2 regions of the Micromonospora sp. NPDC006766 genome follow, and region 2 is predicted to be linked to the other one. Evidence: riboswitches for the same ligand, from Rfam matches in the RefSeq annotation. Region 2 holds a riboswitch; the other holds the start of a gene.
The links. A riboswitch is a leader RNA that binds a small molecule or an ion and turns the genes downstream of it on or off. The one in region 2 is predicted to bind cyclic di-AMP.

Region 1: linked by a shared signal. The riboswitch ahead of ABZ671_RS11570 (hypothetical protein) and the one ahead of ABZ671_RS01825 (hypothetical protein) in region 2 are both predicted to bind cyclic di-AMP.

Annotation. Positions count from the first base shown of each region.
Region 1 is NZ_JBEYIX010000008.1:96,186-101,491, reverse strand. Features, by position in the region: gene ABZ671_RS11590 (cellulose binding domain-containing protein) at 1-28, shown strand, start outside; gene ABZ671_RS11585 (STAS domain-containing protein) at 400-759, shown strand; gene ABZ671_RS11580 (SRPBCC family protein) at 854-1,309, shown strand; gene ABZ671_RS11575 (DUF2269 domain-containing protein) at 1,311-1,820, opposite strand; gene ABZ671_RS11570 (hypothetical protein) at 1,938-2,996, opposite strand; cyclic di-AMP (ydaO/yuaA leader) riboswitch at 3,000-3,133, opposite strand; gene ABZ671_RS11565 (cation diffusion facilitator family transporter) at 3,271-4,185, opposite strand; gene ABZ671_RS11560 (AAA family ATPase) at 4,263-5,306, opposite strand, start outside.
Region 2 is NZ_JBEYIX010000001.1:248,353-253,658, reverse strand. Features, by position in the region: gene ABZ671_RS01835 (helix-turn-helix domain-containing protein) at 1-175, opposite strand, end outside; gene ABZ671_RS01830 (carbonic anhydrase) at 354-971, shown strand; gene ABZ671_RS01825 (hypothetical protein) at 968-1,987, opposite strand; cyclic di-AMP (ydaO/yuaA leader) riboswitch at 1,991-2,122, opposite strand; gene ABZ671_RS01820 (metal-sensitive transcriptional regulator) at 2,329-2,628, opposite strand; gene ABZ671_RS01815 (cation transporter) at 2,712-2,915, shown strand; gene ABZ671_RS01810 (heavy metal translocating P-type ATPase) at 2,960-5,218, shown strand.

The DNA of each region.
Region 1 (5,306 bases), on a different contig from region 2:
CACCTGCACCGCGACCATCGCCCGCTGACCGGGCCGTTCCGGTGGCCGTCCCGTCCGCGGGGCGGCCACCGCCGCGTCGGCACCCTCCCAGGCCAGGCGTGGTCGACGGGACGAGCAGGGAACAACCACCCGAACGCGCCGGGTACCGCGTCCGGGTCGGAGCAGCCCGAAGGGGCTACCCTGGTCGGCGGATCGGCCCGCCTTGGTCGTCTCATTGGAGGATGAGAGCTTCTCGTCTGCGATGAACCGGAACTGGAGGATCCGGAGCGTGATGCCCAGGTGTGCCCAGTCCGTGAATTGCCCATCCCGAGGGGTGGCGACCGAGGGCATCGGAGGAATACGCTCGGTCGCGGCCCGCGTACTGATGAGGCGCCCGTATGGGCGAGTGGAGGTGCTCGCGTGAGCCTGTCGATCGTGCAGTCGGTGTTGCCGGGTGGTGTCATCCAGATTGCCCCACGGGGCGAAATTGACGTCGACACCGCGTACGAGGTGCGGGAAGCGATCGCCGAGGTGCTCGCGAAGGGCCGTCCGGCCCGGATCGAGCTGAACATGCGGCTGGTCACCTTCATCGACTCGGTCGGCATCAGCGCGATGGTCGCCGGTTTCCAGACCGCCGAGGTCAGCGGTGTGAAGCTGGTGGTCACCGAGCCGAGCCGGTTCGTGCACCGCCAGCTCTGGGTCACCGGCCTGCTGGGCCTCTTCGGTGCCCCCGAGCCCTACTTCGCCGCCAGCACACCGCAGGTCCTCCCTGGCGCCTGAGCCGCCGGGCTCCGTACGCTTTTCGTCGGTCGTTGCCAGCCGGAACCCGGTAAGGCGACGATCGTGCGGATCGCCGACGGCAAGGGGATACGGCGTGCTCAGCAGCGACACTTTCAGCTACACCGTGCAGGCCCGCTGCACCCGAGCGGATGCGCTCGCCCTGGTCAGCGATCTGACCCGCCAGGGGGAGCTGCATCCGCTGATCGTCCGGGTGCGCCCGCTGCCGCCCCGCCCTGGCGCCCTGGCCAGCTACGCGATCACCGACCGCCTGGAGCTCGGGCCGCTGCATTTTCCGGTCACCTACCAGGCGGACGTGCTGATCGCGACCGAGGACGAGGTGGTGATGGTGGCCCGCCAGCAGCCGGCCACCACGGTCCGCAACCACACCCGGCTGCGGGACGAGCCGGGCGGCGTGGTGCGCATCGACGTCGAGATCACCCTCTCCGCCCCGGCGCCGCTGTTCGGGTACGCCTTCCGGCAGGCCCGGGCGGCCCACCTCGGCCTGGCCGGCCGGCTCGGGGCCGCCCTTGAGCGTCGGACGACGGAGTGAGTCAGTTCCGCCGCTTCAGGGCCGCCGGAAGCCGGGCCGCCGGAGCGGCCGGGCGCAGCCGTCCCCACGGCTTGTAGGTGGACAGCACGGTCATGACGATCAGCAGGGTGCTGGAGACCATCGGCGGGATGACCAGGTCCAGCCGGTCCCGGGCGGCGAGGTCCGGGCCCAGCGTGCCGAGCCGGCGCACGGTCGGGGTGAGCAGCAGCAGCACCAGCCCCAGCATCGCCGTGGTGATCGCGAACTTCACCAGCACCCAGCGCCAGCGCAGCAGGCCCCACGGGGTGAGCAGCGCACTGGCCAGCCCGACGAGCCAGACCGCCACGCTCAGTGGCGCGAAGAGGTATGTGACCAGCAGCCCCGCCGCCGGGTAGACCACCGCAGGGTCGGCGCCACACAGCCCGGCGACGCCGAGGGCGAGCAGCACCAGGTCCGCGCCGAGCCAGCCCAGCGAGGTGACCAGGTGCAGGGTGAGCAGGGCCTTGCGCCCGGCGGGAGACAGTCGGCTCATGCCACGATGCTCGATCGTCGCCGGCCCGCCGTCGTGGGGCGGGCGGCGACATGCGGCGTACGTCGGTGGGCGTAGGTGGGCTTCGGTGGCCCGCCGGGCGGCGGGCCACCGGCGGCCTCAGTACACCGACAGGTGCACGTGGTTGGTGTGGTCGCTGGACGGGTCGCCGTTGCCGCTGGTGTACGCCTTCCAGCCGCTGCTGGGCAGCCAGATCTGCTTGAACCAGATCACGTAGAGCACGGCGAGCGGGTCCGCGTTGCGGATGAAGTACGCGGCCAGGTTGTTGCCGTACGTCTTGTCGCCGCCGGTGGCCACCCCGCCGAAGCCGTTCTTCTGGGCGGCGAAGTCGCAGGCCCGGCCCTTCGGGTGCTCACCGGAGCCGCTGGGCCGGTAGCAGGAGACGTACCGGGTGAACCCGGCCGATTTGGCCTGCTGGAGCGCGTGCAGCATGCGTGGGGTGACGCAGCCGTTGGCCGGGGTCGGGTCCTTCACACCGCACGACTCCGGGGGCCACGAGCCGTCGGCGTTGCGCGGTGCCGGCGTGGCGTCGGCCCGGGAGGTGCCCTGCACGCCGCTGCCGCCGCTCGTGCTGGTGGCCTTGGTGTTCGCCACCTCCAGCGCGCGTTCCGCCTGATCCTTGCGCTTGGCCATCACCGCGACCTGCTTGCGCTGTTCCCTGATCTCGGCGCCGAGCGCGGCCTGGGTGCGGTTGGCCCGGTCCCGGGTGTCGATCAGCTCGCGCAGCGCGTGGTCCTCGCGCGCGGCGACCTGTTGCAGGGTGGCGGCCCGGTCGAGGAAGCCCTGCGGGCTGCCGCCGCCGAGCAGGGCCGCAGCGCCGCCGAGCCGTCCGGTCCGGTAGGCGACCCCGGCGATCTCGCCGACCTTGGCGTCGCGTACCGCCAGCTCGGCGTTGATGGTCTTGAGCTGGGTGGTGAGCTGCTGCTGCCGCTGCACCGACCGGTTCAACGCGGTCCGGGCGTCCAGCCAGCCCTTGCTGGCCGCTTCGAGTTGGGCGCGCAGCGCCGGGGTGCCACCCTCGTCGTCGTGCCCGACCGCGAGCAGGGAGGTCGGGGCGGCCGCCGAGGCGGGGGAGCTCGGCGCGGTCGCGACGCCGAGGGCGAGCGCCGCGACGAGCAGGGCCGCCAACCGGGCGGCCGTCCGTCGTGCAGGTGCCATTAGGTGTCCTTCCGTCAACCGCCGACCGGGTTAGCTGACGGGTTCGGGACGGAAGATCCCTACCGCTGACGCGGATGCACCCCAGGTACGTGGTTCCCCGGCTCGCCGTGCTGTGGGCGATTAGGCGACGGCCGCCGCCGGCGTACGCCGCCGGGTGGAGACCGCGACCGAGCCTACCGGCCATACGCCGATCCGGGCCCCGTCGCGGGGCCCGAGAACCGGACTAAAGTCGGCATAGATGCACAATAGCCACTTGAATTTAAGTTTGCCCTAATTACCACTCCACGGGCCCGCACGCGCCGGCTGACGCTCCGGGTTCGATCTGCAACGTGGCGTGATCGATCCGGAAGTCCTCGTGCAGGGCGGCCCGCGCGGCGGCCAGCACCTCGCCCACCTCGGCGCCGGGGGTGGTGGCCAGGTGCGCCGAGGCCACCTCCATGCCGGAGGTGAGCGTCCAGACGTGCAGGTCGTGCACCTCGGCGACGCCGGGGACCGCGGCCAGCCGGTCCCGTACCACGGTCACCTGGAGGTGTTCCGGGGCGGCCTGCACCAGGATGCGGACCGCCGCCCGGCCGAGCCGCCAGGTGCGCGGCAGGATGAACAGCCCGATCGCGACGGCGACCAGCGGGTCGGCCCACCACCAGTCGGTGAACGCGATGACCAGGGCGGCGGCGATCACCCCGAGCGAGCCCAGCAGATCGCCGAGCACCTCCAGGTACGCCCCGCGCAGGTTGATGCTCTCCTGCGCGCCGGCCCGCAGCAGCCCGAACGCGGCCAGGTTGGCGAGCAGGCCGAGCACCGCCACGGCCAGCATCGGCCCGGCGAGCACATGCGGCGGCTCGCCGAACCGGCGTACCGCCTCGACGAGCACATAGGCGGCGACCGCGCCGAGCAGGACCGCGTTGGCCAGCGCGGCCAGCACCTCCAGCCGGTAGAGCCCGAACGTGCGCTGTGGGTCGGTGTTGGCGCGCCGGGTGGCGGTGATCGCGGCGAGCGCCATGCCGATGCCGAGCACGTCGGTGAACATGTGCCCGGCGTCCGAGAGCAGGGCCAGCGAACCGGTGGCGAACGCGGCCACCGCCTCGACCAGCATGAGGGCGGTGAGCAGCCCGAACGCGGCCCAGAGCCGACCCCGGTGGCGGTGCGCGGCGTTGGTGACCGTGCCGCTGTGGTCATGACCTGCGCCCACGCCCACACCCTCTCGTTGCACGCCCAGGTCAGGCCAATCTATGCTCACATCGCAATATGTGCAAGCGAGCGGCGAGGTCAGCCAACCGGGTCCAGGGTGGTGAGGCGCTGGGTGGCCCGGGACAGCGCCACGTAGAGCGTCCGCACGCCCGAACCCGGATCGGCCCGGATCTCGCTCGGCGCCACCAGCACCACGCCGTCGTACTCCATGCCCTTGGCCTGGAGGCTGGTCACCACCTGGAGCCGGCCGTCGCCGAGCTCGCCCAGCCAGCCGGCGACCTCGTCCCGGCGCGGCACCGGCGTGATCACACCGACCGTCCCCTCGACCTCGGCCAGCAGCGCGCCGGCCGCGGCCACGGTCGCGGCGGGCAGCTCGGCGACGGGCACGGTCCGCTCGACCGGCGGCACCCCGGTGGAGCGCACCGCCGTCGGCAGCGCCAGGTCCGGATATCGGCGGCGGATCTCCGCCGCCGCCACCGCGAAGATCTCCGCCGAGTTGCGGTAGTTGGTGGTCAGCTCGTACCGGAACCGGCGGCGTCGCCCCAGCGCGTGGTCCCGGGCCCGGGTCAGCTCTTCCGGGTCACCCGTCCAGGCGGTCTGCGCCGGGTCGCCCACCACCGTCCAGGAGGCCAGCCGGCCGCGCCGGCCGATCATGCGCCACTGCATCGGCGAGACGTCCTGCGCCTCGTCGACCACCACGTGGGCGTAGTCGCGATAGTCATCCGGCCGCTCCCGGGCGGCGGCCCGGGCCGCCCGCTGCCGGTCGGCGAACGTGCTCAGCTCGCGGACGCCTCCGGCGAGCTGGAACGGGTCCCGCTTCGGCTTCGCCCGCCGCACCGGCTTGCCGAGCAGCGCGTCCAACTCGTCCAGCAGCGCGATGTCGGCGATGGTCAGCCCCTCGGCGTCCAGGGTCCCGTACGCCTCGGTCAGCAGCCGGATCTCGCTGGCCGCGAGGATCCCGCCGGCGTACCCGCGCAGCCGGTCGGGGCGGGCCAGCCAGCCGAGCACGTGCCGCGGGTGCAGTCGGGGCCACCACGCCTTGAGGAACTCGCGGAACTCCGGCCGGTCGATGATCTCGTCCTCGAACGCGGGCTGCTCCGGCAACCGGCCGATCCGCAGCTC
Region 2 (5,306 bases):
CGGCTTCCAGGTCGGCGACGATCGCCTGGGCGGCCCGCTCGGTCACCCCCACCTCGTCGGCCACGTCCCGCAGCCGCGCGGTCGGATTGCGCGCGATGGCCAGCAGCACGTGCCCGTGGTTGGTGAGGAAGGTCCAGTTCCGGCCGCTCCCGTTCTCGCTCGTTGTCGTCGCCATGGTGGCTATGGTATGGCCCCGGCCCGGGTCACCCGCTCCTGCGTCGGCCAACACATGAAATCTGTATCACGCAAATCTTGACGCATCTTGGGCCCGGGTGTGACCGTGGGTTGCGCGGCCCTCTCCGCCGCCGATCGGGCTCGCCTCGGTCGTATCGCGCCAGGACGAGGTGACTGTTGTGACGCTGGCCACTCCCGAAAATGCGCTCGCCGAGCTGTACGCCGGCAACCGTCGCTTCGTCGCCGGCGTACCCCGTCACCCGAACCAGGATGCCGACCACCGGGCTGCCGTCGCCGACGGTCAGCACCCCTTCGCGGTGATCGTCGGCTGCTCCGACTCCCGGCTCGCCGCCGAGATCATCTTCGATCGCGGTCTCGGGGACCTCTTCGTGGTGCGGACCGCCGGCCACACCGTCGGCCCCGAGGTGCTCGGCAGCGTCGAGTACGCGGTCACCGTGCTCGGCACCCCGCTGGTCGTGGTGCTCGGCCACGACTCCTGCGGGGCGGTGCAGGCCGCCCGGGAGGCCGTCGCCACCGGCACCTCTCCCGCGGGGCACCTCGGTGCGCTGGTGGAGGCCGTCGTGCCCAGCCTGCGACGGGCGGCCGGGCAGGGCATCGAGGACGTGGACGGGATCGTCGACATCCACATCGCGCAGACCGTGGAGACGCTGCTGGCCGGGTCCGCCGTGCTCGCCGAGCGGGTGTCCGCCGGCCACTGCGCGGTGGTCGGCATGTCGTACCGGCTCAGCGCGGGCGAGGTGCGGACGGTGGCCGAGAGGTCGGTCGGCACGCCCTAGAGCAGCGACATGTGTACGTGGTCGGTGTGGTCGGAGGGCCCGCTGTAGGACTTCCAGCCGGTCGCCGGGAACCAGATCTGGCGGTTCCAGATCACGTAGTAGATACCCAGTCGGTCCGCGTTGCGGATGAGGAAGGCGGCGACGTTGTTGCCGTACATCCGGGTGTCGTTGTTGTGCCAGGGCGCGAAGCCGCTCTTCTGCAGCGACCAGTCGCAGGCCCGGCCCTTCGGGTGCTCCCACGGCCCGCCTGGCCGGTAGCAGCCGACGAAGCGGTTGAAGCCGGCCCGCTTGACCTCCTTGTACGCATGCAGGGTGCGCGGGGTGATGCAGCCCGAGGTGGTGGGGTCCTTCTCGCTGCACGACTCGGACTTCCACGTCCCGTCGGCGTTGCGCCCGGGGCCGATCCGGGCGACCGGCGAAGTGGCTGAGACCAGGCCGCCGGTGAAGCCCTTGCCGCCGACCAGCGCCAGCGACTTCTCCGCCTCGGCCTTCGCGCGGGCCATCGCCTTGGTCTGCTTCTGCTGCTCGCGTACCTCGGCGTCGAGCGCGATCTTGGCCTGCTCCGCGCGGGTCTTCGCCGCGTTGATTGCGGCGAGCTTCTGCTCGTTGACGAGGTTCAGCTCATCGAGGGTGGCGGCCCGCCGGACGAACGCGTCGGGTGAGTTGCTCTCCAGCAGCACGGCCAGTACGCCGATCCGACCGGTGCGGTAGGACTGCGCGGCGATCTGGCCGACCTGTGGGCGCAGCGCGTCGAGTTCCGCCTGCGCCGCGGTCACCTCGAGCGCCAGTTGAAGCTGACGCTTCTCCGAGGCCTTCAGCTTCGCCTTGGCCTGGATGTAGGCGCGGTTCGCGGCATCGAGGACTTCGGTGATGAGCGGAGGGTCGTCGTCCTCGTGGTGCCCGGACGGGGGGTTGGCGGGCGGCGCGGCCATGGCCGGGGTCGGCCCGGCGACGATGGCAAACACGGCGAGCACGGCCACCACGGGTGTCAACCAGCGGCGTAGGGGTGCCGTCACAATCGTTCCTTCCTTCGGCCGCCGACCGGGTTAGCTGCCGGGTTCGGGACGGAAGCGGCCCCTACCGCTCGCGCGGATTCACCCCAGGTACCTGGTTCCCCGGCTCGCCCTCGGGCGATTGGGCGGCGGCACCGCAGGCGCCGATGCGCGCCTTCGGCGATGACCGGCAGCGACGTTACATGAGAGCCCCTGCGGCGAGCTACGTCCGGAAGCCGACCAATAGCGCGATTTCCTCGTAGCCCTGCGTGACCGGCATCGCGCATGAAGCCGGCGGTGACGCTGCGCAGCGTCACCATGCGATCTGCGTGCTCCCGTCCGGACCTCGGCCCGGCTCCTGGGCGTCAGCCGCGTTTCATCAGCCGACCGACGGCGGCCATCATTTCGGTGGCCATTTCGTCGGCGCGCCCCTCGGCGGCGCCCTCCCGCATGCAGTGTCGGGCGTGCCCGTCGAGCAGCCCGAGGCCGACCTTGTCCAGGGCGGCCTGAATGGCCGAGATCTGGGTCAGCACGTCGATGCAGTAGCGGTCGTCTTCCACCATCTTCTCGATACCGCGGACCTGGCCCTCGATACGGCGGAGCCGCGCGAGCAGCTGTTCCTTGCTGGCGGTGTAGCCCCGGGTCGGGGTCGTCGGTGCGGTCATGCCGTCGAGGATAGCGTACCCCTAGGGGGTATGATACGTTCCCTGAGGCATACCCCCACGGGGTAGCAGGAGGAGGATTCGCGATGATCACCACCACGTACCAGGTGCAGGGCATGACCTGTGGGCACTGCGTCAGCGCGGTCAGCGCCGAAGTGGGCGCGATCCCGGGCGTCAGCGACGTCCAGGTAGACCTGGCCACCGGCCAGGTCACCGTCACCAGCGCGAGCCCGCTGGACACCGACACCGTTCGCGCCGCCGTGGACGAGGCCGGCTACGACCTCCGATGAACACGGCGGCGACGGCGGGCGCACAATTGACCGGAGGTGCCGCGATGACCTCAACCGCTTCGTCCCTGCCGCTCGCGCCGAACGTGATCGAGCTCGCGATCGGCGGCATGACCTGCGCCTCCTGCGCCGCCCGGATCGAGAAGAAGCTCAACCGGATGGACGGCGTCGAGGCCACGGTCAACTACGCCACCGAGAAGGCCACCATCCGGTACGCCGACGACGTCACCCCGGCCGACCTGGTCGCCACGGTGGAAAAGACCGGCTACACGGCCGTCGTGCCACCGCCGCCCGCCGCCCAGGCCCCGGCCGAGGTGACCGCCGAGCCGGAGGACGAACTGCGCGGGCTGCGTACCCGGCTCTGGGTGTCGGTCGTGCTGTCCGTGCCGGTGATCCTGCTCGCCATGGTGCCGGCCTGGCAGTTCAACTACTGGCAGTGGGCATCGCTGACCCTGGCCGCGCCGGTCGTGGTCTACGGCGGGCTGCCGTTTCACCGGGCCGCCTGGATCAACCTGCGGCACGCCGCGGCGACCATGGACACCCTGGTGTCGCTCGGCACGCTCGCCGCGTTCGGCTGGTCGCTCTGGGCGCTCTTCCTCGGTGACGCTGGGATGCCCGGAATGACCCATCCGTTCCGCCTCGACATCACCCGCACCGACGGCGCCGGCAACATCTACCTGGAGGCAGCGGCCGGGGTGACCGTTTTCATCCTGGCCGGGCGCTATTTCGAGGCCCGGTCCAAGCGGACCGCCGGGGCCGCCCTGCGGGCCCTCCTCGAACTGGGCGCCAAGAACGTCGCGGTGCTCCGCAGCGGGCAGGAGACCCGCATCCCGGTCGACCAGCTCGCGGTCGGCGACCGGTTCGTGGTCCGGCCGGGCGAGAAGATCGCCACCGACGGCGCCGTCGAGGAGGGCACCTCGGCGGTGGACGCCAGCATGCTCACCGGCGAGTCCGTGCCGGTCGAGGTCGGGCCCGGTGACACCGTCGTCGGGGCCACCGTCAACGCCGGCGGCCGGCTGGTCGTCCGGGCCACCCGGATCGGCGGCGACACCCAGCTCGCCCAGATGGCGAAGCTGGTGGAGCAGGCGCAGACCGGCAAGGCGGCCGTGCAGCGGCTCGCCGACCGGATCTCCGGGGTCTTCGTGCCGATCGTGATCGCGCTGGCCGTCGGCACGCTGGCCTGGTGGCTCGGCACCGGGGCCGGCGCGACGGCCGCGTTCACCGCAGCGGTAGCCGTGTTGATCATCGCCTGCCCGTGCGCCCTCGGCCTGGCCACCCCGACCGCACTGCTGGTCGGCACCGGGCGGGGCGCCCAGCTCGGCATCCTGATCAAGGGGCCGGAGGTGCTGGAGTCGACCCGCCAGGTCGACACCGTGCTGCTGGACAAGACCGGTACGGTCACCACCGGGCGGATGACCCTGGTCGACGTGCTTCCCGCCGCCAGTCAGGACACCGACGAGCTGCTGCGGCTGGCCGGCGCGCTGGAGGCCGCCTCCGAGCATCCGATCGCCCGGGCGGTCGCCGAAGGCGCGGCACAGGCCGGCCCGCTGCCGGCGGTCACCGGCTTCGCCAACGTCGAAGGGCTCGGTGTGACCGGGTCGGTCGACGGCCAGGACCTGGTGGTCGGGCGGCTCCGGCTGCTTCGGGAACGGGGCCTCGACGTACCCGAGGAGGTCGCGCGGGCCGCGACCGAGGCGGAGGCCGGCGGCCGAACGGCGGTCCTGGCCGGCTGGGACGGCCGGGCCCGGGGGGTGCTCGCGGTGGCCGACGTGGTGAAACCGACCAGCCGAGCCGCCGTCGCGCGGCTGCGCGAGCTGGGGCTCACCCCGGTGCTGCTCACCGGCGACAACACCACGGTCGCCCGGGCGGTGGCCGCCGAGGTCGGCATCGACCAGGTGATCGCCGAGGTGCTGCCCGCCGACAAGATGGACGTGGTGCGGCGCCTCCAGGCCGAGGGGCGGACGGTCGCGATGGTCGGCGACGGGATCAACGACGCCGCCGCGCTGGCCCAGGCCGATCTCGGGCTGGCCATGGGTACCGGCGCCGACGTGGCGATCGAGGCGTCCGACCTGACGCTGGTTCGGGGCGACCTGACGGCCGCGGTGGACGCCATCCGGCTCTCCCGGCGCACGCTGCGCATCATCAAGAGCAACCTGTTCTGGGCCTTCGCCTACAACGTGGCGGCCCTGCCGCTGGCCGCCGCCGGCCTGCTCAACCCGATGATTGCCGGTGCCGCGATGGCCTTCTCGTCGGTCTTCGTGGTGGCGAACAGCCTCCGGCTGCGCCGGTTCCGCCCGGTCGCCTGAGGCGGCGGGGCGGACCACCGCGTCCGCCCCGCCCATATCCAACTGGTCGGCATGTTCTTGCGCGTCGCGGGCATGTCGCGGTGGCATA